One region of the Desulfitobacterium sp. THU1 genome, then DNA from elsewhere that is predicted to be linked to it. Evidence: a T-box and tRNA genes for the amino acid it is inferred to sense, from the RefSeq annotation. Region 1 holds a T-box; the other holds one or more tRNA genes.
What was found. A T-box is a leader RNA that pairs with one kind of tRNA and senses whether it is charged. The one in region 1 lies ahead of leuS (leucine--tRNA ligase), so its partner is inferred to be a tRNA-Leu.
Positions count from the first base shown of each region.

Region 1 (12,520 bases):
ACCAGTCTCTCCCATCCTCAGGAATCCCAACCCAACCCACCGGAATCGTCTCCAAGACTGCCCCGGCCCCTCCCACATGATCACTATGAGGGTGTGTGAGAATTAAAGCGTCTAAGCTTTTGATTCCCTGCTGGAGAAGATAAGGTATAATAATTTTCTCCCCAGCATCGAAGCGATCGGTCCTTGGCCCAGCATCTACCATAACCTGTGTACCTTGCGATGTCTCAATGAGTATACAATCGCCTTGCCCTACATCAATAAAGGTGACTTGAAGGACATTAGGAGTATTCCAAGGACTCCACAGAAAGAGTACCAAAAGCAAAAAAGCGAATGCTCTTTGTTTTGTTATCCCGAACTTTTGCCCTGTGAACGCAAATTTACCATCATTCTCCTCAGCTATATTTAATCTACCTAACTCCCCCCGTACCATCACCCCAATCCGCTTGACGGGGGCAGGTGCTCTCCCAGCTATGGAGACAATCCTCCTCCCTAGATTTCTGACCCACACCCTCAACATAAAGCCTAGTTTGGCTTTACCGACTAAAAGAACCAGAATCCAGCCATACCAGCATAGCCAAAATAGGGCTCCGGGATTGACTACCCACACATCAGCCCACTGAAGCCTAGCTAAGAGACTAAGGAATTCACTTACTCCATACAACAGCCAAAGGCTCACCTGAAACAAAGGCAGAGCAACTTGCGGGATAAACAAAAGAAAAACTCCGAGCACTCCCAGTTGAAAGATGACCCCCAGGATAAATAAAACTAATAAATTCGCTAAAAGTCCTATGATAGACAAACGATGAAAGGCATTAATCATCAAGGGTAGAGTGGCGACTTGGGCAGCACAGGTCATGGCAAAGGCACTTTTAATAAATCTTGGCCAACTTCTAATCCCTTTAAACATCATTATGACAGGGCTTAAGACAATAATCCCCCAGGTTGCCATAAAGGATAGTTGAAAGCCTATATCTTTAAGAATCAAGGGACGCCAAACAAATAATAATAAGGCAGCCAACAAAAGACCGCGCAGGCTATTTCCTCTTCCCTTACCCAATCTACCCAACAAAGCAAAAACAGCCATAATCGTCGCCCGTAGAATCGGTGGATTTCCCCCACAGAGGGTAGAGTAAAAAATCAATACAATGATGGTTACTCCCACTCGAGGAAAACGAGGTATGAGGAATAGTATGCTCCAACAAAGAAATAGCAAGAAGGCAACATTAGAACCGGAAGCGGAAAAGACATGATAGACTCCGGTAATCCGGTAACTCTCCAACGCTTCCTCTGATATCCCGCTTGTATCCCCAAACAGTATTCCTTCTAATAGACTAGTCTGTGCCAAAGGAAAGGGGGCTAAACGTTCCCTGACCCGATCACGAACCAGCCAGCTCATAGGCGCTTCTCCTGGGGTTAATAACTCCACCTCACCCTGAACAGTAATACCTCCAGAAAGGCCGCGAACTGCATAATATAAGGGGTAATCAAATTGACCCGGTGTCCCAGGCGATTTCGGTTGATCAATCTTCCCCGTAAATACGACTTTATCTCCCGGGCGTACACCTTCCCACCCTTCAGGAAGGTTTCCCTCTGAATCAAAATAAACCCGTAGACGATATTTTTTCTCAAGAAAGTCTGTGGCCCTTGGGTTCTCCAGCGTGCCCTCTTGAGAAAACGAGGCTTGGATAGGGACAGGCTCCAGAATCTTAAATACCCCTACTGCCCCATCATCGTTAATGGACCAATCTCTCAACTCTCCCACCAAATGAGCTTGACTGATGGTCAATGGTGGTGCTAAGTCATGTTTTCCAGTCTGTCCAAAGACAAATCCCACAAGAATACTGGCACACAGGATGAAGATTTCAGGCCTTAAAGAGGGTCCAAAAAAATCTTGAGGCTTCCAAAGGACTATACGAATAAGCACCAATAGAAAAAGCCCCAGAACAATCCACCACATTGTCTCTGGGGTGTAAACTCCGATAAGTCCGCCTATTAATAATGCGCACAAGCGTCTAACCCAAGCGTCTCTCATGGTCCCACCGAAACCATATCAGCCATCTTCTCATAGGTCTTGTCACCAATCCCCGAAACCTTCTTTAGATCCTCCGGTTGAAGGAAAAGACCATGTTCTATTCGATACTGAATGATCCGTTCAGCAAGCGCAGGCCCGATGCCTGGTAGTTTATCTAATTCTGCACTATCTGCAGTGTTGATATTGATAAGATTAGAAGCGGTCTGGGCGGGGTACTGAGTATTAGGTACTATTCCCGACTGTCCCCCCGGATACGTCGCAGAGCCCGCTGAGGTGTTAGCATTTTGGTTAATAGGTTGACCCTGACCCTGAGGAACTTGTAGTGCAACAGTTTGCGGTACTGGCCGATAAGGAACAATGATCTTCTGACCATCTTTGAGCTTCTCCGCAGGATTGATCTGATCAATATTTGCTTCAGGCAAAGGGTTAACTTGTTTTAAAGCATCATCCAAACGAGCATTCACCGGCAAGTGAACAAGCCCAGGCTTCTCCACAGCACCAGATACATAGACGATGATCTCTCGACTTTCACCAGCGCTTTCGACCAAAACCTTAGAGTTGTGAGGCAGGATAAATTTCCCAAGGGCTAACACAATCATAAGCCCTAAGACTCCCCACCAAACATAGCGAGTTTTCCGCTCCAACAGAATCACCCCCTATTCCTTGAGATTAATCATATCTCGATAGTAATATGGGGTTTTTCTCCATATTTTCCGCAAATTCCTCTCTCGAATTACAGCAAGGTTTGTCGAATTCGCCTAATATTGATTTGTAGGTAATTTTTTGTTCATCTGTTATCTTCTTAGGCACTCAAGGGCAGGTAAATAGAAAAGACATGCCGTTCCAGAGCGAAACGACATGTCCAATATGAAACCATAAATTTTTAAATCAAAGAAATATTAAATAGGAACGACTTCAAAGCAAGCGGTAACCGTTCTTCAGGAAAAACCTACTTCACAACCACATTAACCAGCTTACCCGGCACCGTAATCACCTTTTGAATCTCTTTCCCTTGAATCCACTCGACTAGCTTAGGCAGTGACCGCACCAATGCTTCTAATTCTTCGGCAGAGATTTGAGCCGGCACTTGGATGCGTTCCCGCAGCTTACCGTTCACCTGGAGTACTACTGTGACTTCATCTTGAACAAGAGCACTTTCATCCACCTTCGGCCACTCCCGACTATGAATACTTTCTTCGTGACCCAATTCACTCCAAATCTCTTCCGACATATGCGGGGCAAAAGGAGACAGGAGCAGGAGAATGCTTTCCATAGCTTCGCCAGCTGCCGCTACGTTCACATTAGACTGTTCTTTATAAAGATAAAGAGCATTGACCAGCTCCATAATCGAGCTGACGGCAGTGTTGAAGTTAAAGCGCACTCCAATATCCGAGGTCACCCTTTGAATAGTTTGGTGGGTTTGACGACGCATATCCTTAGCAGCTTTATCCAACTCACCAAAATTGCGATTCTGTAGATGTGCAGTCTCATTTGAAGGTTGCCCTTTCAGAACATCCTCATATTGAGCTGCAAGGCGCCACACCCGATTTAGGAAACGATAACAACCTTCCACCCCTTGATCACTCCACTCCAGATCTCGCTCGGGTGGAGCTGCGAAAAGAATGAAAAGACGAGCAGTGTCTGCCCCATACTTGGAGATGATTTCCTCAGGACTTACCACATTACCCTTGGATTTGGACATCTTCGCCCCACCCAAGCAGACCATGCCTTGGGTCAAGAGATTTTCAAAGGGCTCATCGACCTTGAGATAGCCAAAATCTCGCAATGCTTTAGTAAAGAAACGCGAATAAAGCAAATGAAGAATAGCATGCTCTACTCCACCGACGTATTGATCCACATTCATCCATTGATCTGCAGCTTCCTTGGAGAAAGGCAGCTTATTATTCTGCGGATCCGTATAGCGGAGGAAGTACCAAGATGAGCACATAAAGGTATCCATCGTGTCGGTCTCACGAAAAGCCTTACCACCACAGGTAGGACAAGTAGTTTGCTTGAAGCTTTCGGAAGAGGTCAACGGATTTTCCCCAGCTTTAAAGACCACATCATCAGGGAGTATCACTGGTAGCTGGTCCTGAGGGACGGGGACGATTCCGCAATGGTCGCAGTACACCATCGGAATAGGTGCACCCCAATAGCGCTGGCGGGAAATGAGCCAGTCACGGAGGCGGAAGTTCACCTTCCTCTCCCCAAAGCCATCCCGTTCAGCTTGAGCGGACATTTTATCCCAAGCGTCCATGTTCTTTAGTCCATCATATTCTCCCGAATTTACCATGATTCCTTCGCCCGTAAAAGCCGCTTGAAGTGGAGCATCTTTCTCCACTGCAGGAGTACCTTCGGGAAGAATAACGGTTTTAATGGGGAGGTTATATTTTGCTGCAAACTCAAAGTCCCGCTCATCATGAGCAGGAACACCCATAACAGCACCTGTCCCGTAGTCAAACAGGACATAATTGGCAATCCAGATGGGCACCTTCTTGCCGTTATACGGGTTCAAGCAATAGGCACCGGTAAATAAGCCTTCTTTCTCAGTTTCCGTGGAAGTCCGAGCAATCTCATTAAGTCCTTTCATGCGGCTGATAAAGCTTTGGACCTCTTGCTCATATTCAGTGCCCGCAATCAGTTCTTGAACTAAAGGATGCTCTGGGGCTAAGACCACATAGCTTACCCCAAAAATTGTATCTACTCGTGTAGTATAAACCCTGATCTTATCCTCACGATTTTCAACCGAAAATTCTACCTCTGTTCCCTCAGAGCGACCAATCCAGTTTTTCTGCATGGTTTTGACCTTCTCAGGCCAGCCCTTAAGCTTTTCCAGATCATCCAGCAATACTTGAGCATAATCCGTAATTTTAAAGAACCATTGCTCCAAATCTTTTTTAGTTACCTCTGTATCACAGCGTTCGCAAGCCCCATCTACCACTTGCTCGTTAGCAAGCACAGTGGCACATGAAGGACACCAATTTACGGCAGCTTTTTTCTTATACACTAGGCCATGCTTATAAAACTCCAAAAACATCCACTGGGTGAACTTGTAATAATCCGGATGGCAAGTGGCGACCTCCCGGTCCCAGTCATAGGAAATTCCCATCTCCTGAAGCTGCCGCTTCATATTGGCAATATTCTTCCAAGTCCATTCGGCCGGCGGTGTTTGATTCTTGATGGCAGCATTTTCAGCAGGCAAACCAAAAGAGTCCCAACCGATGGGATGCAGGACATTAAAGCCCATCATGCGCTTATACCGGGCAATGACATCTACGATAGAATAGTTACGGACATGTCCCATATGAAGATTACCTGAAGGGTATGGGAACATAGCTAAAGCATAGTATTTCGGCTTATCAGAATGATCATCAGCCTTGTAATCTTTTCTATCTACCCATTGCTTCTGCCATTTGGATTCAATCTCCGAAAACAGATATTTCTCTTGCATAAAATATTTCCCCCTTAAATCCGAGCTTGCCTAATAGCTTCAAAATAAGTTAAATAGCAAAAAACTCCCGTCCCCTAAAGGGACGAGAGCATAATCCCGCGGTACCACCCAATTTCAATAGCACTTTGTCGATCTTAACGGCTCGCACCGGTACCCATTGTTACCTGGGTACAGCTCCGGGGCGAGTGTTCATCATATCCTCTAGCAACTTTCACCAAACGTTGCCTCTCTATAATGAGGTATATGGGATTGCTCCCCTTCATTGCCTTTAATGCTCTTTTTCTAACTAAAAATATAGCAAAATAAAATATATTTTATACTATCCATAATTAACAAAAATGTCAAGTTTTCTAAATCATCTGCTCAAATCGAGTTGCTTAGGTCGTCGTAAAGCTGACTGTCTTGGCGTCTCCCCAAAGCCGCTCAAGATTATAAAACTCTCGCTGATCCGGAGTCATAATATGAATCACCAGATCCCCGCAATCCACAAGAACCCATTTGGCTTCTTGAAGACCCTCGACTCTTAAGACAGTCACCCCTAATTCTGGAAGTTTATCAGTTAAATTATCCGTAATCGCTTTGACTTGAGTTGTGGAGTTTCCGGTGACAATCAAGAAGTAGTCTGTGACCATCGAAATCCCCTTAAGATCTAGGAGTATGGCATCCCGACCCTTCTTCTCTTCAACTAGAGTTATAGTCCCTTGCAATTGATCATCTGTCAGCAAATTTTTGCCTCCTTTTTAAATCTTCATAGGTAAGCCGCGTCTGCGGATGAATGGCACGCTTACTCTTTAGCAAATAATTCAAAGTATGTTCAACACATAATAGTGTACCGTTCTCAAGATTATCATACAAGGATTGACGGAGTTTGTCCACATTCGGAAATGTTCGGTAAGGTTCTGTTAAATCTGCACTATAAATCAGCATCTCTAATTTCCCCATACCCGGAGCCCCCAATGTATGATTTGCTATGGCAGCAAGGACTTCCGTATCCTTATAACCCAATTCATGTTCTAACCAGTATGCTGCTAGAGGACCATGTAGAACATGTGGATTATCTTCAGCTGCAGTATATTGACTTAAGTGCCATTCTCTAGCTAACTCAATTTGCTCCTGTAAGCTAATTTCCTTTTTTATATCATGTAGATAAGCAGCAATCTGAGCCTTATCTTCGTCCACATGATGCTTGGCGGCTAGTTCCTTTGCCCACTGTACGACTCGCAAAGTATGGCTAAAGCGTTTCGTCGACATAGAACGTTGAGCGAGCTCATTTGCTTGCTGAATATCCAAGACACTTAAACTCCTTTTATTAGATTCAGATACGCCGAGAAGACCCTTCTTACCCATCGGTAAGAGGGTCTCCGTAGGATTATGTTTTCTACATCTGTTGCTTTGGTCGAGCCTCGTTCACTGTTAAAGGACGGCCCCCGAAATCCTTCCCATTAAGATCTTCAGCCATGCGTGATGCATCGTCATCTTCAACCTCGACAAAACCAAAGCCTCTTGAACGGCCAGTTTCACGATCGGTAATGATACGACTGCTGATGACTTGACCATACTGGCCAAAGAAAGAACTGAGATCTTCGGAGGTTGTGTTCCAAGGTAAATTTCCGACGTATAGGGTTGCCATTTTGTTGTCACCTCTTGCTTTTTGGATTCGATTTTAGTATAAGCAAAAGCATCAGAACTATACTTATTTAATCGTGTAATTAAACTATATCACATACAACCCTGCCTCTTCAACATAGAGGCGAACCGGCTCCGGAAGTAAATAACGAATAGTTTTCCCCTCTTTTACCCGGGATCGGATATCCGTTGAAGATATGGCGAGGGCCGGTACATCGAAAAGGTGTATGTGAGGAATGAATTCCGGATACTTTTTTTCAAATTCTATCAGAAACTCATCTGGAGCAAAGCCTGGCCGGGAGGCCCCGATGAAGTGGCTTAAGGAGAGAACAGACTGGACATCTCGCCAAGTAAAAATCTCCCGAAACGCATCGACTCCCGTAATAAAATAAAGCTCATGCTCCGGATAGATTTTATGCAATTGACGTAAGGTATCCACTGTATAGGAATATCCTTCTCGCTCAATTTCTAGATCTGAAACTTCAAAAAAGGCGTTGTCAGCAATCGCTCGCTTCACCATCTCATAACGATCCTTAGGCGCAGTTATGCGCCGACCAATCTTGTGTGGCGCTTTACCCGTAGGAATAAAAATCACTTTCTCCAGGTGAAACTCATGACGAGCCATCTCCGCCGCCACCAGATGCCCATAATGCAGAGGGTCAAATGTGCCCCCCATAATCCCTAATCTGCGGGTTATTCCGATGTCAAATTTATCACTCATTGGATCCATGATTCATGCTCCATCTTCTTTAACTCGAGCTTGATTTATCTCGGCAACATAATGATGGGGTTCTTTTTTGATTCGCGATAAAGCAGAAAATTTCTACCGATCACTTGAACAAGCTCAGATGATGTGCGTTCAGCTAATTGCTCGGCCGCTCCCTGAACATCTTCTGCACTATTCGGAAGGATCCTGCCCTTCATTAATTCCCTCGCTGCCAAAGTCTCTTCTGCCTGAACAACGACAGAATCTGTCACTCCACCTTTACCTACCTGTAAGATGGGGTCCATTTCATTGCCCATGGCACGTAGGAAGCGCTTTTGCTTTCCGGTTAACACCGCAAAACCTCCAATCTTTCGCTAACTCTATTTATTCTTGCCATTCAAATTGAAGTCCGGCAATTTGAACCTTATCCCCTTCTTTAATCCCCTCTGCGCGCAGGGCCTTTTCAATTCCCATAGCTTTAAGGATATTTTGGAAGCGGTAAAGTCCATCCTCAGTATCAAACATCGTCATTTTGACATGCTTTTCAATCTCTTGACCCGTAATTACGAAGCTATCTTCTTCACGAGTTATCTCGAAACGATCGGGGGCTTCTGCATGAGTTACCCTATGCTGTTCCTCTTCCTTCACGAAAATTTCCGGAACAGGCACCTCCGGCAAAACTTGGGCTACGCCATAAACCAGCTCCTGAAGCCCTTCCCCGGTCGCGGCAGACACTGGGAAAATACGATACTCTTCACCTAGTTGCTCTTCTAATCGTTTTAAGTTTTCCTCGGCGCCGGGTATATCCATCTTATTGGCTACGATCAGCATGGTCCGATTCGCTAGCTCTGGACTATACTGGCGAAGCTCATCTTTGATGATTTTGAAATCTTCCAAGGGATCCCGTTCCTCTGAACCTGCTATATCTAAGACATGCAGAATAAGACGTGTTCTTTCCGTATGCCTGAGAAATTCATGCCCTAATCCGGCACCCGTATGAGCTCCTTCAATAAGACCGGGAATATCAGCCACAACAAAGCTTTCCCCATCTTCAAGGTCAACCACCCCAAGATTAGGAACAAGCGTCGTAAAATGATAATCGGCAATTTTAGGCTTGGCTGCAGAAATCCGGGAAATAATCGTCGACTTTCCCACATTAGGGAATCCGACCAGACCGACATCAGCCAAAAGCTTCAGCTCAAGCAAAAGATCCCGTTCCTCTCCGGGTTCCCCATTTTCGGCGACCCTAGGGGCTTTGTTGGTATTACTCATAAAACGGGCATTGCCTCGTCCGCCTCTTCCCCCTGTTGCTACTATGGTTTGCTGACCATGCTCAACGAGGTCGGCAAGAATTTCCCCCGAAACCGCGTCTTTCACTACGGTACCCACGGGAATCCGTACAATCATATCCTCGCCGCTCTTCCCGTGCATATTTTTCGCTTGTCCATGCTCGCCGCGATCGGCTTTGTATTGGCGCTTATAGCGAAAATCCGCCAAGGTCCACAATCCTTCATCAGCTTCAAAAATCACTTTGCCGCCTCGACCACCATCCCCGCCACTGGGTCCTCCGTCAGGAACATACTTTTCACGACGGAAAGCCACTGCTCCGGCCCCACCGTCTCCACCTTTAACATAGATTCTTGCCTGATCGTAAAACATGACATTATCCCCTTCTGATCCCTAAGCCATAGTACACATCGTATCACTTAACCTCTTTATCCAGAGTAAAGCAAGATTACATTATCGCATTTTAATCTATTTTGACTAAAATTACTACAATCTTAGGCTATGTTCAAAAATAACTTTTTCATCATCTAATAATGAAATACGACAGCCAAAGCTTTCCGCACCCCATAAATCGATCTCAACAACAGGGTCCTCTAAACCTTGAAAACTATTGAGAATTGCAGCTAAACACTCTTTAGTGTACCCGAATACGGCTTCACCATATTCTTCTTGCCAAAATTCTTGCCAAAACTCTTCTTTTTTTACAGGACTAGCGAGCTGAATTTCAACCCACAGTCCTTCCTTGCGTAGGTCAATAACTAAGCCAAGGAGGGATGCGGATACGATATCCTGAGGAATCTGTCCGATCTGCTGCTCAGCCTCTAAACCCCCAACCCCTTCTTGCATATAGAGCAAGGCTCGGTCCGCCTTACCTAACTGTAGATACCCCATAATCACTTGCCAGTGGTTGAGGAAGTCATGGCGCTGCAGGCGGTAGTGGGATAGCTGCTCAGCGAGGAGCAGTCTTTCTATGGTGGGTTTTGGCATTGGGTTCACCTCGTCTTAAAATAGTCCCGATAGACAGAAAACCCCCGGGATTCTCCCAGGGGTGCGATTCTGAATGCCAAAATTTAAGCTTGAGCAACCTGGCGCTCAGGATAAATGCTAACTTGTTTACGAGTGCGATCTTTGCGTTCGAATTTGACATAGCCATCGATGGTTGCAAAGAGGGTGTCATCCTTACCCAAACCGCAGTTTTTGCCAGCATGAAACTTTGTTCCCCGTTGACGAACAATAATGTTGCCTGCAGTAACGAATTGACCGTCTCCACGCTTCACGCCAAGACGCTGTGCATTACTATCACGACCATTTCGAGAACTACCTACCCCTTTTTTATGGGCGAATAATTGCAGATTCATTTTTAACATGGAGTCCACCTCCTCCGATTGATTTTCACATATTCTGAACCATAGCTTTGTCGAATTCCTTCAATACCTAAAACCATGGTTCCTAAAATCCATTGGGCATGCTCCAGTGTCACAGGCTCTAATTCTGGGAGAGTACAGCTTAAAAACCCTTGCAGGTCGTCCACTTCAACCTCCGGTTTGTTTGGAAGATAATGTTCCAAGCCGTTGACTGCTGAGATACCAAGCGCGGATACGGCGGCACAGACAACATCAAGTCCATACTCGGCATATCCTGCGTGCCCTGATAATTCAAACTTGTGAATCTGCTGGCTGTCATCCAACCAAAGATTCAAGATAATACCTTTGTGCTTCATCTTAAGCTTGAATAGCTTCAACCACTACTTTTGTGTAGGGTTGGCGATGACCTTGCTTGCGACGATAATTCTTCTTGGATTTCATCTTGAAGACAATTATCTTTTCGCCTTTGCCATGCTCCACGACTTTCAGAAGAGCCTTAGCACCTTCTACAACCGGAGTTCCAACCTTTACCGCTCCGTCCTTTTCAACTAAAAGAACTTGATCGATGGTCACGGTATCTCCTACATTTGCGTCAAGCTTTTCCACAAAGAGGACTTTGCCTTCTTCGACACGGAATTGCTTACCGCCTGTTTCGATCACTGCGTACATTATTTACACCTCCCATGCCTAGACTCGCCTTGTCAGGCCGGTTTGCTAAAATCCTTTAAAAGAATTTTAACATTAAACCTGTTGAAATTGCCTGTTTCGCGCGGTTGCGGTGAGAAGTCACCACATTTAGATATTTTAGCACCTATTACCCAATGTTGTCAATTATTAAAGACCCTTATTGTCAACTATTAGTCAATCGAATTAATAGTCGAATAACTCTTTGCCCTTCTGCAAGAATGAAGCGGATTCTCTAAAAACTTAGCTGGACACTACGCAGAGTTAACCAATCCTTTTAGCTAGGAATAGATTGTTAAGGAAAGCAACAAATAGTTTTTATGTCCAATAATTAGTTTTTCTCACATATTTACACTTTATTCAATCTTCACAATAGGTAAGGAGTGAATAGTCATGACCTCGCGTTTTGAAAGGCTTATCCAGGAAGCATCCTTCCCTCCCTTCGCCGAACGCACCTTTTCCAAAGCGATTACTCCAGATCAAATGTCTCGCTCGCGCATCCAAACGTATCAAGAGGAAGCTATCAAAGAAGTGATCAGCCGCGCCTATCAAAACTCTCCCTTTTATCAGGATAAGCTCACTCAAGCCGGGGTTCAACCCGAAGATATTCAAACTCTTGAGGATCTTGAGAAAGTACCCTTTACGACCAAAGAGGATCTACGGCAAGATCCCTGGATCCGTTTAGCTTGTGATAAAAAAGAAATAAGCCTAATTCACGTCTCGTCGGGAACAACAGGCGGAAAAGAAATCTATACTCCCCATACCTGGAAAGAGTACTACTTTAACCACTCCATTATCTATCCTCGGCTTACTCCGGTCAAGAGAGAAGACATCGCTTTTGTAGCCCTGCCCTATGAAATGAGCCAATCAGGGCTTAACTTTCACAATCTATTTTTAATCGGTCATCAAGCCACCGCTGTTCCGGTCGGGAAAGGCGGCGCCTATTCCACCCCAGAAAAAACCATCAAGCTCATGAAGAACCTCAAGCCAAACTTTATTGCAACTTCTCCCTCCTACGCGATCCATCTTGCCGAAGCGGCAGAAGCGGCATCCCTTGACTTAACAACCCTTCCTCTTAAAAGAATGTTCGTCGCCGGGGAAGGGTGTTCTAACGCCTTTCGCAACCGGTTGGAAAAAATATGGAACACCACAGTTAATTTTCAATACGGAGCCACGGAATGCGGCTTTATTGCCAGGGAATGCGATCTGCATGATGGCCTTCATATCACAGCAGCCCATGTCCTCGTCGAAATCGTTGACCCTGTAACAGGCAAAGTCCTCAAGCCCGGTGAAATTGGCGAGATTGTCGTGACTTGTCTCCTTCGCTTTGACACCCCCTTAATTCGCTACCGAACTCAGGATTTAGGTTA
Region 1 covers NZ_JBBWUA010000001.1:453,348-465,867, reverse strand. The annotation lists gene AAC978_RS02180 (DNA internalization-related competence protein ComEC/Rec2) at 1-2,032, opposite strand, end outside; gene AAC978_RS02175 (helix-hairpin-helix domain-containing protein) at 2,029-2,631, opposite strand; gene leuS (leucine--tRNA ligase) at 2,982-5,483, opposite strand; T-box leader at 5,559-5,755, opposite strand; gene rsfS (ribosome silencing factor) at 5,861-6,208, opposite strand; gene yqeK (bis(5'-nucleosyl)-tetraphosphatase (symmetrical) YqeK) at 6,195-6,773, opposite strand; gene AAC978_RS02155 (RNA recognition motif domain-containing protein) at 6,862-7,113, opposite strand; gene nadD (nicotinate-nucleotide adenylyltransferase) at 7,198-7,839, opposite strand; gene yhbY (ribosome assembly RNA-binding protein YhbY) at 7,875-8,168, opposite strand; gene obgE (GTPase ObgE) at 8,200-9,474, opposite strand; gene AAC978_RS02135 (Spo0B domain-containing protein) at 9,589-10,089, opposite strand; gene rpmA (50S ribosomal protein L27) at 10,173-10,469, opposite strand; gene AAC978_RS02125 (ribosomal-processing cysteine protease Prp) at 10,463-10,822, opposite strand; gene rplU (50S ribosomal protein L21) at 10,824-11,135, opposite strand; gene AAC978_RS02115 (phenylacetate--CoA ligase family protein) at 11,544-12,520, shown strand, end outside.

Region 2 (12,520 bases), on a different contig from region 1:
TGACGGAGGCCAAAGAAAAGTTAGTTGTCGAGGAAGAGGCCAATTTACCTCTGCTTAAAGCCCAGTTGAAACAAGCTGAAGTAATACATGGTCAAGCCCAAGAAGATTTGGCGAAAGCTACTCTCGTCAGCCCCCAGGACGGGCTAGTCTTGAATTTGATTGCTAAAGCAGGCCAAGAGGTTGAGCCCGGAAGCCTGCTGGCTCAAATCGGCAATCCCGCTAATCTTCAAATTGAAACAGGCATCAACGAGGTCGATGCCGCCCAGCTTTCCATAGGGGATAAGGTAGAAATAACCAATAATGCCTTGCTTAGCGAACCATTGATGGGGAGCATCGAAGCCATTGCACCTACTGCCGAGGTCGTGTCCACTGCTCAAGGTGAGCAAACCCAGGTGAAAATTAAAATAAGTGTCCCTGAAGGAGAAACACCCTTAAAGCCTGGTTATAATGTTAACCTTAAGGTCACCCTTAATCAGAAAGAGGAAGCTTTGCTCTTACCTTTAGAAGCGTTGATCGAGGGGGATGGTCAAAAGCTGGTCTATGCCGTGGGGTCGGACGGCATAGTTTCCGAAAGAGAAGTCCAGGTAGGCCTAAGCAACGAATTATTCGCGGAGATTATCTCCGGTCTCCAAGTGGGTGAAAAGGTCATCCTGAACCCTGATGAGCAAATCAAGGACGGAGTGCAGGTGATGACTGATGATCAAAGCAAATAACTTTTTGAAGGTTTATCAGACAGGAAAAATTGCCGTTACAGCCTTAAAAGGCGTTACCTTCCATATAACCGCCGGCAGTTTTGTGGCGATTATGGGGCCTTCCGGTTCGGGAAAATCGACCCTCATGAATATTCTAGGCTGCCTGGACACACCCACTGAGGGACAATACATCCTCGATGACCTAGATGTTTCCCATATGGGTGAGAACGACTTGGCCAAGATTCGCAATCTAAAAATAGGTTTTGTCTTTCAGACCTTCAATCTTTTACCGAGGATATCCTGCCTGCGCAATGTTGAGCTCCCCATGATTTATGCTGGGATTGCCGAAAAGGAAAGAAAAAATAGAGCTTTCGAAGCTCTCGAAAAAGTGGGGCTGGCGAATTGGGCTGCTCATCGCCCCACGGAAATATCCGGTGGCCAGAGGCAACGAGTAGCTATCGCTCGGGCTTTAGTGAACAACCCAGCCATCATTATGGCTGATGAACCTACCGGCAATCTCGACACGCACTCGGGAGAAGAAGTAATGGCAATTTTTCAGGAGCTGAATCAACAAGGAGTCACCATTGTCCTGGTCACCCATGAACCAGAAATTGCCCAGCATACCCAGAGAATTCTTAAGTTCCGGGATGGCCACCTCACGGAAGACCATCCAGTCAAGGAGCAGATTCTAGCCAGGGATATTTTAGACGGGCTCCTTGTTGCCGAGGAGGGACTGATATGAATCTAAAAGAATGCATCCAGATCGCCCTGGAGGGAATCCGTGCCAATAAAATGCGCTCAACCTTGACTATGCTTGGTATTATTATCGGGGTGGCTGCTGTAATCACAGTCGTAGCCATCGGCCAGGTTGGGCAAGCTGCCATTGTGTCTTCTCTGGAAGCCATCGGCACCAATATGTTCCAAGTCTATCCGCGTAGCGACGAGAACTCCCCCATTACCGCGTCTGATCTGATGACCACTCAGGATATTAACGTGATCAAAAGCGTCGCCCCCGATCTTAAATATATTTCACCAATAAATGATCGTTCTCTCCCAGCTAAATATGAGAGGAATAGTAAACGGGTCTATGTTAACGGTGTTTGGCCCGAGTACAAGCATATTCGAAATATCAAATTAGAAAGAGGAAGATTTCTATCCGAGAGTGATGAAAAAGGGGGCCGGCGGGTAGTAGTGATCGACAGTAAGCTGGCTGAAGATCTTTTTGGCCGGAAAGATCCCCTGAATAAGCAAATCGATATCTTTGGACTCTCCATGACCGTAGTCGGGGTAAGCCAACGAGATGATAATTTTTTAATGGGCGGGCCAAATCAGCCATCTGCTGTATATATCCCCTTCTCTACTTCCCAAAGTATGCTCAATGTTGACTATGTCCCTTACGTCGAAGCCAGTGCCGTCAGTAAAGAGAAGACCGAAAGTGCCATGAAGCAGGTTAAGCAGATTCTGAACGGCCGTCATCATACCGAAGATAGATACTTCACTTACAGCCTTCAGGAAGATGTTGAACAGATCGATACGATTATGACTATTTTGCAGTTGGTCATCGGTTCCATAGCGGCTATATCCCTTTTGGTAGGTGGAATCGGGGTAATGAATATCATGCTGGTCTCCGTTACGGAGCGCACAAGAGAGATCGGCATTCGCAAAGCTTTAGGGGCCAGGTATCAGGATATTATGATCCAATTTCTCATTGAAGCAGTAGTGATCTGCTCTATCGGTGGTGCTATTGGTACCTTCCTTGGGATCGGCGGCGGTGTGCTTGCCGCAGGGTTGGCGAATATTCCGCCATCCATATCCCCCACCACCATTGTCATAGCCTTTGCCTTCTCCACTTCGATTGGGCTTTTCTTCGGTCTTTATCCGGCACGAAAAGCAGCGAAGATGAGTCCTGTTGAGGCTTTGCGCTATGAGTAAAGTCCCAGCTCCTCCATAGTTTTCTTTAATCTTGCCACATGATAGGGTTTCGTAATTGCATCACCATGAAAATAACAGTCTAAGATATCCGCGTCTTTGACGATTTCCTCTAAAGGCCCGCCCACCTTCTCCTTTTCCGAATGGTGAATGACAGCCTGAATGACTTTCTTTTTGTCTGCCTCATTCAAGGGATAGCTCTCTAAAAAACGCCTCACGGGATCTTCCCCATGGAGAGCATGATCCTTTTGAAGTCCTGTATACCAACGACCGATATCATGAAGGGAACAAGCCAATGCAGCCAGTTCCAGATCCACTCCACGTTTTTGGGCTAACAACCTCCCTACTTGAGCGCAACTCGTAGCATGAACCCGCTCCCAAGCAAAGGGGTAATCTCGATTCTTCTTTTCTTGCTCCAACATCTGTAGAAGATCATAGACTTTCTGCATATGGTTGATGAAATCCCACTTCATAAAATTCCTCCCTATATTTTTTTGAATTATGATACGGGTTCTGTCCCTCGATCCATCTTTTGGCGAGTTCGCCAATTCAAGACGAGGACTGATGAGAAGATGAGGAAGATGCCTAAGATATTTTGTGCGGTCAGTTGTTCTTTAAATATCAGTATTCCGACTAAGGTAGCCACCATGGGCTCAACGAAAGCCATCACTGAGGCTTTTCCTGCTTCCATATGCTCCAGCCCTTTGGTATAGAGCAAAAAGGGAATAAGGGTGGAAACTACCCCTAACAGTAATCCACTGATAAGAACATTTCTATTCTCTAAAGCAATTGTTACGATGTCGATGCTATTGCTAAAGGGCAATAAACTAAGAGACGCCACAATAAAAGTATAGGCCGTAACCGTAAAGGGGTGATATTTTCTTAAGGCAATGCTCCCAAAAATGCTATACAGAGCATAACCAATCCCAGCTCCAAGACCGGTGATTATTGCCAGCCCTGAAAGATTGGAGGATCCGCCCTTCCCTGATATACCGGTAATCAGAACACACCCACCAAATGCTAAAACTAAGGCCCCTATCTTTCGCATAGTGATGGGTTCACGAAACAAAATGGCTGACATAATCATCACAAAGCAGGGTGCTGTGTACAATAAAATCGAAGCCATCGATAAAGTGGCCAACTTTATGGCTGTGAAGTAGCAAATATTAAAGAACACGATGCTGCAGATTCCTGTGCCCAGAAATAACCAAAGATCTTTAAGGTTGATCTTTAGCTTATCTCTATCCTTTATTATCAAAAAAGTCGATAGACAAACAGCAGTCACAATGCACCGTGATGCCGTAATCTGCACTGAGCTTAATCCACCCGTTGCTAAATTTCTGGAGAATAAACCGATAATTCCCCAGCATACTCCGGCTAGGATGATCAATACCGCTGCAATGCGTTTTCCCCAGTTAAGTGGAGCTAATTCTTTTGTCAGAGAAGGTGTTCCCTTCACTTTGGCGATATTAGCTGGCATGCAAGTAACTTCCTCCGATACATCTCGTTATCTAAACTGACCGCCCGCAGGTTGGATGCTATCTGCCCTAGAATGTCTGCGCGATGTAAATATCTGATATACCAAAAAAGAGCCTTGCGGCTCTTTTTCAATTCTTTGTTGGTGCGAGTGGTCGGAATCGAACCGACACATCCGTAAAGATAACGGTTTTTGAGACCGTCGCGTCTGCCAGTTCCGCCACACTCGCGTACTGCATTTGCAGGTCACCACGGCAACAGGTGACTTAGATATAATAGCATAAGTTTTTAAAAAATGTCAAGGTATTCTATGAAACTGTTCTTAATGAAACTATTTGTAATGAAACCTAACGAACAGCATTTAGATATTATCATCATCTAGAGAATCTGAGGTTTGAACATCAGGGGAACCTTGACCCTCATGATAAGCTTGAGATTCTGACAAAACAACTCGATCACCTTGAGCATCTTGAGTTTCCTGTGTCAATTGCTCCTCCCAAGCCTGCTCGGCAAATTTACCGTAATTCATGAGCTTCTCATAGCGCGTCGCCTGAAGTTCCTCTGGTGAAGCTTTGCGCAGTTTGTCAAATTCCTGGGTGATGACCTTCTTCATCTCCTCAGCAGTTCGCTCAAGACTTCGATGGGCACCTCCCAAGGGTTCCTTGATAATACCATCAGCAATACCTAGCTCTAGAAGGTCTTGGGCTGTAAACTTCAAAGCAGAAGCCGCTTCTTGGGCTTTGCTTGGATCTTTCCAAAGAATCGACGCGCAGCTCTCAGGAGCGATTACCGAGTAAAAAGAATTTTCCAGCATCAAGATGGTATTCCCAACGCCTAAGGCCAGAGCTCCACCGCTCCCCCCTTCCCCGATGACCGTACAGATAATAGGAACCGTATAGTGAGCCATAGCTTGTAAACAACGAGCTATGGCTTCCCCTTGTCCTCTTTCCTCGGCCTCCAGATCACAGGCAGCACCGGGAGTGTCGATAAAGGTTAGGATCGGTCGACGGAACTTCTCCGCTTGATCCATAAGGCGAAGGGCTTTACGATAGCCTTCGGGATGAGGCATACCAAAGTTTCTCTGAATATTCTCCTTGGTATCTTTGCCTTTGATATGGGAAACGACTGTCACCGGAATCCCCTGAAATAGTGCAATACCGCCAACGATAGCACGATCATCAGCGTAAAGTCGATCCCCTTTGAATTCGATAAAGTCCTCAAAAAGCAAAGGGATATAATCATAGATATTAGGACGTTCGGTATAGCGAGCAATCTGGACCTTTTGCCAAGGTTCTAGGTTGCCGTAGATTTCTTTCCTTAAGCGTACAAGCCTGCGCATGAGTTTGGAAACTTCCGGCGAAAGATTGATATCTTTCTCTTTGGAAAACTCCTGCAACTCCGCGATTTTTTTCTCCAACTCAAGAATTGGCTTTTCAAAATCAAAGTGTTGAGCCATAACCTGCCCCTTCCTGATGATAGCGTAATAAACGACCTAGCGTCGCACGCATCTCGGCACGTTCTACTACGCAATCAATCTGCCCATGGTCCTGATTAAATTCGGCAGTTTGAGCCCCTTCCGGAAGTTCTTTACGCATAGTTTGTTTAATAACCCGAGGTCCGGTGAAACCAATCAAAGCACCCGGTTCAGCAATATGTATATCCCCTAAGGAAGCATAACTGGCGGTGACTCCTCCAAAGGTAGGGTCAGTTAATACGGAAATATAAAGCAGGCGCTCTTTTGCCAAGCGGCCTAAAGCCGCACTGGTCTTTGCCATCTGATACAAAGATAAGATGCCCTCTTGCATGCGTGCACCACCGGAAGTAGAAAAAATAATAACAGGACAGCGTAATTCGATGGCCCGCTCAATGGCCCGAGTAATTTTTTCCCCGGTTACCGAGCCCATGCTACCCATCATAAAATTCCCCTCATTAAAAGCCAGTACTACGGGTAATCCTTCGATACTAGCCTTTCCCGTTAAGACGGATTCGGAAACATCGGATTTTTTATGTGCTTCCTCCAACTTTTCCTCATATTCAGGAAACCCCAGAGGATTGGTCGTTAATAGTTCACTATCCCATTCTTCGAAGGTCCCTGAATCAATCAGGTGATTAAGCCTTTCCCGAGCCGGAATCCGAAAATGATAGCTACAGTGGGTGCAAACCCGCTGATTTTCTATAAGGTCTTTATTAAACAGCACGTCCCCACATTTTGGGCATTTTGCCCAAAGTCCATCAGGCAATTCCTTACGTGAAGATGTTTGCTCAACGGGCACAGATGAGTAAGCCCGCTCCCCTTCCGCCTGAGGTTTAGGTGGGAGTGAACTGAGTGTTGCGTATTTGTGTTTTTTACGGAATATATCTTTTAACATGTCTAGCTCCCCATATAGCTAGTGATAATTTCATGGGCTTCTTCTGCTTCTGACTCAGGTACGAGAATTTCAACCGAAGCGTGATCCCCTAAGTGAGAAGAACCAATAGGACGAAGTTGCACTAGCATTCCTTCGTCGCTAAGAGACTTTTTATACTTTTCAGCAATGGCCTTATTAGGCGCAATATAGATAACGGTCCACATGGCGAATCCTCCTCGTTCAAAAAGAGAAACATACCCGTTAATCTATGGATATGTTAAATACCGTTAGGTGTCATTAGATACAAATTTAGTGACCAGTTAATATTTTTCATAATAACACAGGGTTAATTATCTTGCAACAGAGCCTGTCCATCGTGACTCATACAGTATAAGTATAAACAATTTGGACCGGAAACATAGGCTGGCTAGGCATTATTCTCCATCCCGATGATACTTTTTATAGATAGCTTGTTCAACATGTGCGGGAACAAATTCACTGATACTTCCTTCTAAACTTGCTACCCATTTAATAGAGCTGGAACTTATGAATGAATACTCGCTTTGAGTCATTAGGAAAATTGTTTCAATATCCTTGGCCAGCTTTTTATTCATCAGAGCTAATTGGAATTCATATTCAAAATCCTGCATGGCTCTCAGACCACGTATGATAGCACTGGCTCCCCATTCTCTGGCAAATTCAACCGTAAGACCTTGAAAACCTTTAACCTTCACATGGGGCATATCTTGAGTGGAAGTTTCTAAAAGCTGAATACGCTCTTCCAGCGAAAAAAGCGTGGCTTTGTTACTGTCCACAGCCACCGCAACAATGACCTCATCGAAAAATGCTGTAACTCGTTTAAGAATATCGAGATGTCCATTGGTCACCGGGTCAAATGTTCCGGGATAAATTGCAATACGCACTAGTCCTGCTCCTTTTTCTCTCACTTTTATCCTATCACTATTACATAGAATTGACTTTCCATGCAACATTTCCTTCTCCTAGTATGTTTGACAAGTCCTGAACTAATTCCTCTATATCCTTTACCCAAAATTCGCGATTTCCTTGTACCAATTTTTTGTCCGCTTCAAAAAAGAAAAGCACTGGGTTAGGGCCGGAGTATTGTTGAAGCACAGGGAAAATCTCCTCGAGAAGAGGGGTTTCCGCAGAGGGAAAGCGCAAATAGAGTTTACGGGAAGGAAGAGGTAAGGTGGGATGCAAATTTTCAGTTTGAGCGGACTGCTTTGAATTAGGCAAGGACTTTCTAGCCGAGAAATCTTTATTACCAAGAGGTTTAGTACGTCCAGCAGCATTCTCAAGGTCCGTGATTCGTTCTGCAAAAATCTTTCTTTCCTCATCCCGGATATTGTATCTTCCCTCAACCACCACAATCTGATCATCTGTCAGCCGCGCACTTTGGGCAAAAATCCTTGGGAATACCAGGACGTCGATTGTTCCGGTCAAATCCTCCAGCACAAAGCTGGCCATCATTTCACCACGTTTAGTCACTGTCGTACGGTAGCCGGTCACGATTCCCCCCAGAATAACCTTCTTTTCTTCATCCCCTTCGAGACAACTCATAATATCCTCAGAGGTAGCATTCTTCAACTTTGGAAGCACACTTTCCAGAGGGTGACCACTGAGATAAAGGCCAAGATACTCCTTTTCCATCGCCAAGAGCTCTTGGGGAGGATACTCTTCTACATCAGGAAGGTCAACCCCTTCATCCACAGAATCACCAAAATCAAATAGTGAAAACTGTCCACTTTCCTTGTCCTTCTGTCGCTGTTGGGCCATTTCTAGGACGGAATCCAGGGCCACTAATCCTTGAGCCCTTTGGCAAATTGAACTAAAGGCTCCAGCTCTTAGCAAGCTTTCCAAGACTCTTTTATTCAACACCTTAGCATCCACTCGAATGCAGAAATCATAAAGTGACGCAAAGGGTCCCTCTTGACGCGCTTCAATAATCTTTTCTACCACATTCACACCCACGTTACGAATGGCTCCTAAGCCAAAGCGAATCCCCTGACCCTCAATACTGAAGCCGACTTGACTGCATTGAACATCGGGCGGCAGAATCTGAATCCCGCTTTGCCGTGCCTCATGGATATAAAAGGACACCTTGTCTGCAGAGTTCATAACCGTACTGATTAACGCCGCGTTGAACTCCAGGGGATAATTTGCTTTCAGATAAGCCGTCTGGTAAGAGATAAAGGCGTACGCTGTAGCGTGGCCCTTGTTAAAGCCATACTCGGCAAATTTTGCCATTAGGTCAAAGATTTCGACCGCTTCTTGTTCAGACAACCCACACTTTAAGGCTCCGGGGATAATCTCTTCTCCGCTCGGGCTTTTTAAACCATAGATAAAGCTTTGCCGCTCTTCTTCCATGATCTCCATTTTCTTCTTCCCCATGGCTCGCCGCAGTAAATCCGCTCGCCCCAGAGAATACCCGGCAAGGTCTCGAGCAATCTGCATGACCTGCTCTTGATAGACAATAACCCCATAGGTGCTCTTTAGGATGGGTTCAAGCATAGGATGAATGTAAGATATCTTTCCCCCATGCTTACGTCGAATAAATTCCGGAATCTGTTCCATCGGTCCGGGGCGGAATAGTGCAACAACAGCGATAATATCTTCAAAACAGGAAGGTTTTAGTTCCTTGAGAACATTGCGCATGCCCCCACTTTCCAACTGAAACACGCCGGTGCTGCTCCCCGTAGAAAGCATTTCATAGGTTGATTGATCATCGAGGGGTAGTTCCTCTAGGTCTATAGTCTCTCCGCAGTTCACCTGAATTTGATGCAATGCCTCTTGAATAATCGTCAAGTTACGCAGTCCCAAAAAGTCCATTTTGAGAAGACCAACCTCTTCTACCGTCTTCATGGGGAACTGAGTCATGGTAAAGCCCCCGTCAGAGGTTCTCTGCAAAGGAATATAGGTATCTAAGGCCTCCTTAGCAATCACTACCCCTGCGGCATGAGTTGAAAAGTGACGAGGCATACCTTCAAGGGCCCGGGCTATATCATAGAGCTTTTTGATCTCCTCATCCTCTTCGACAAGCTTGCCCAAATCAGGGGATACGGTAAGGGCTTTCTCCAGAGTCATCCCTAAATCAGAGGGGATAGCTTTCGCGACCTTATCCACTCTAGCCAAGGGAATGCCCAGCACTCTTCCGACATCGCGAATAGCTGCTTTGGCTCCCATGGTTCCAAAGGTGATGATTTGGCAGACCTTGTCCGCACCATACTTCTCCATCACATAGTGGATGACTCGTTCCCGTCCTTCCGGGTCAAAGTCTATATCGATATCCGGCATGCTCACCCGCTCCGGATTCAAAAATCGTTCGAAAAGCAAATCATGCTGCATGGGTTCTACAGCGGTGATTCGCATAAGGTAGGCCACCATGCTAGCAGCAGCCGAACCCCGACCTGGGCCTACAGCAATACCATTTTGACGGGCATACTGGCAAAAGTCGGCGACAATTAGAAAATAACCAGAAAATCCTGTTTGGGCTATGACACCCAACTCATACTCCAGGCGTTCCGTCTCTTCTGCAGTCTGGTTCGGGTAGAAGCGCGGGAAAGCTTCATAGCATTTTTGTCGCAAATAAGCATCTAAGGTATAGCCTTCAGGCACCTCAAAGTCCGGAAGAAAATGGTCCCCAAACTTAAAATCCACCTGACAGCGCTTAGCGATTTCAGCAGTGTTCGCCAGAATTTCCGGATGTTCACCAAAGAGAAGATTCATTTCCGCTTCGGATTTCAAGAAAAATTCCTCACTAGAAAAACTCATACGGGAGGAATCGGTGAGATTTTTTCCTGTCTGAATACAAATCAGCACATCCTGAATAAAGGCGTCCTCACGGTTAACATAGTGGACGTCATTGGTAGCTACCATGGGGATACCCGTTCTTTTATGTACTTGGAACATTCCCACATTTACACGTTGCTGTTCCTCAAGTCCATGGTCTTGAACCTCTAAGAAAAAGTTCCCTTTTCCGAAAATATCCTCGTATTCCAGAGCACTCTTAATAGCAGTCTCCAATTGATTATTTAGAATATACTCCGATACTTCCCCGGCTAAACAGGCTCCCAAAGCAATAAGTCCCTGACTATGCTTTCTTAAGATATCCTTGTCCACCCGAGGCTTATAGTAAAAGCCGTCCACATGAGCCATTGATACTAATTTAATGAGATTCTTATAGCCTTCCTCATTTTCAGCCAACAGCACAAGATGGCGGTTATTATCATCTCGACCCGGCACCCGCTCGGTCCGCCGATGCGGTGCCACATAGACTTCACAGCCAATGATAGGCTTTATTCCTGCTTTTTTACAGGCCTTATAGAAATCAATGACCCCATACATCACACCGTGATCCGTGATGGCCACAGCCGGCATGCCAAGCTCGGCTGCCTTCTGCACCAATTTCTCGACCCGAGCTGCCCCATCGAGCAAGCTATATTCGGTATGAACATGAAGATGAACAAATGCCACTTTGCAATGCCTCCTCTCGAATGCCATCAACCTAACGCCTCTCGCGCTATAAAATCAGATATCTTTATTTTAAAGCTTTTCCAGTGCGTAGTCCATTAGTTTTCAATAACAAGCTTCTCGAATCTCTCGGACCGTTAATAGTTCATCGATGATAATGCAAAATGTGCTAATCACTGCTGATTAGCACATCTTTATTTTTATATCGGATAAGTTTATGAATTGGATAATTTAAGAAACCTTCTTATCACCCATTCTTGCTGTCATGAGAGCTTTAGCCAAGAGCTGATTATTTGAATATACATCGATTTCAATATTGCAATGCTTCTTAGCAACAAGCAATAATTTAACAGTTATGCGAATTTCGGTCCCAACCGGGATCGGTTGGAGCTGATAAAAGGTGAAGTTCTCCGTAATCGCATCCAAGCGATACTGCTTACGCAATGCAATATATCCGGCCATATTCATCAAGGTCACTAAGACACCCGCACTTGCTGAACCGAACTCATTGATCATGAACCGGGTAATTTCACCCTCAATGGTCAGAAAATCAGGATCTTCAACATAACGGAACCCGCTTAGAATCAAATTATCTACAGTTTCACCGAACTGGGGTTGCTTTTGAATCTGTTGATAAGCTTCCAGCACGTCCTGAAGGCTAATGATACCGATCAGAGCACCTTGATCCACGACGGCAGCAATCTCCCAACCTTCCCAAAGCATGATCCGTGAAATATGAGTGACCGAGTCTTCGCGACCGACCACATAAGGGTTGGGGTTCATAACGTCTACTATAGAAGTATTCATATCCGCACTTGCCACATCAATAGCCGTGAGCATCCCGACCACAATCTTGTTTTCATCAACGATAGGAAAACGGCTGTGACTGGTTTTTTGCGATAGCTCGTGCCAGTCTCCCACGGTACCATCGGTAGTAAGGTAGTTGACATCCTTGACCATGATATCCTCAACCAGAATCAGTTCTTTCTCAATCAAACGATCATAAAGAGCCCGATTGATCATAGTGGTCACAGCAAAAGTATCATAGGGGGACTGAATTATCGCCAAGTGCTTTTCCTTAGCCAACTGGATAATATCATCTTGAGGCTCAAAGCCACCTGTAATGAGTAGAGGAGAACCCATTTGTAAGGCCATCATCTGTGCATCATGACGATTGCCTACGATACATAAGGCATTTTCCTCCAAGTAGCGTTCCATAGCATCTAATTCCATGGCCGCAATCAAGAACTTATTGGGTGAATTATCTAGACTTTCAAAACCACAGAGAACAATTCCTTCGACAATCTGAGAGACTTCACGCAAGGTTAGATCTTCAATGCGCCGCTCCTTTGCTCCTTCAATACGTATGGTTCCAACTTTAGGGATGGAACGGACAAAGCCTTTATTTTCTGCTTCTTTAATTGCCCGATAGGCAGTACCTTCACTCACGTCCAGCTCTTTCGCGATAAAGCGAACAGAGACCTTGCTACCCACAGCAAGTCCTTCAATAAAGCTTAAAATTTGTTGATGTTTCGTCTGACTCAATCGTAACGCTCCCTACTCTTTCAAGCGATTTCAGACTTT
Region 2 covers NZ_JBBWUA010000003.1:98,794-111,313, forward strand. The annotation lists gene AAC978_RS04245 (efflux RND transporter periplasmic adaptor subunit) at 1-713, shown strand, start outside; gene AAC978_RS04250 (ABC transporter ATP-binding protein) at 697-1,434, shown strand; gene AAC978_RS04255 (ABC transporter permease) at 1,431-2,624, shown strand; gene AAC978_RS04260 (HD domain-containing protein) at 2,615-3,094, opposite strand; gene AAC978_RS04265 (DMT family transporter) at 3,121-4,101, opposite strand; tRNA gene AAC978_RS04270 (tRNA-Leu) at 4,241-4,327, opposite strand; gene AAC978_RS04275 (acetyl-CoA carboxylase carboxyltransferase subunit alpha) at 4,459-5,553, opposite strand; gene accD (acetyl-CoA carboxylase, carboxyltransferase subunit beta) at 5,537-6,466, opposite strand; gene AAC978_RS04285 (glutamate decarboxylase) at 6,469-6,669, opposite strand; gene coaD (pantetheine-phosphate adenylyltransferase) at 6,880-7,368, opposite strand; gene AAC978_RS04295 (DNA polymerase III subunit alpha) at 7,409-10,939, opposite strand; gene AAC978_RS04300 (DRTGG domain-containing protein) at 11,168-12,481, opposite strand.
Region 2: it has a tRNA-Leu gene. The T-box ahead of leuS (leucine--tRNA ligase) is inferred to sense a tRNA for this amino acid. The anticodon was not compared.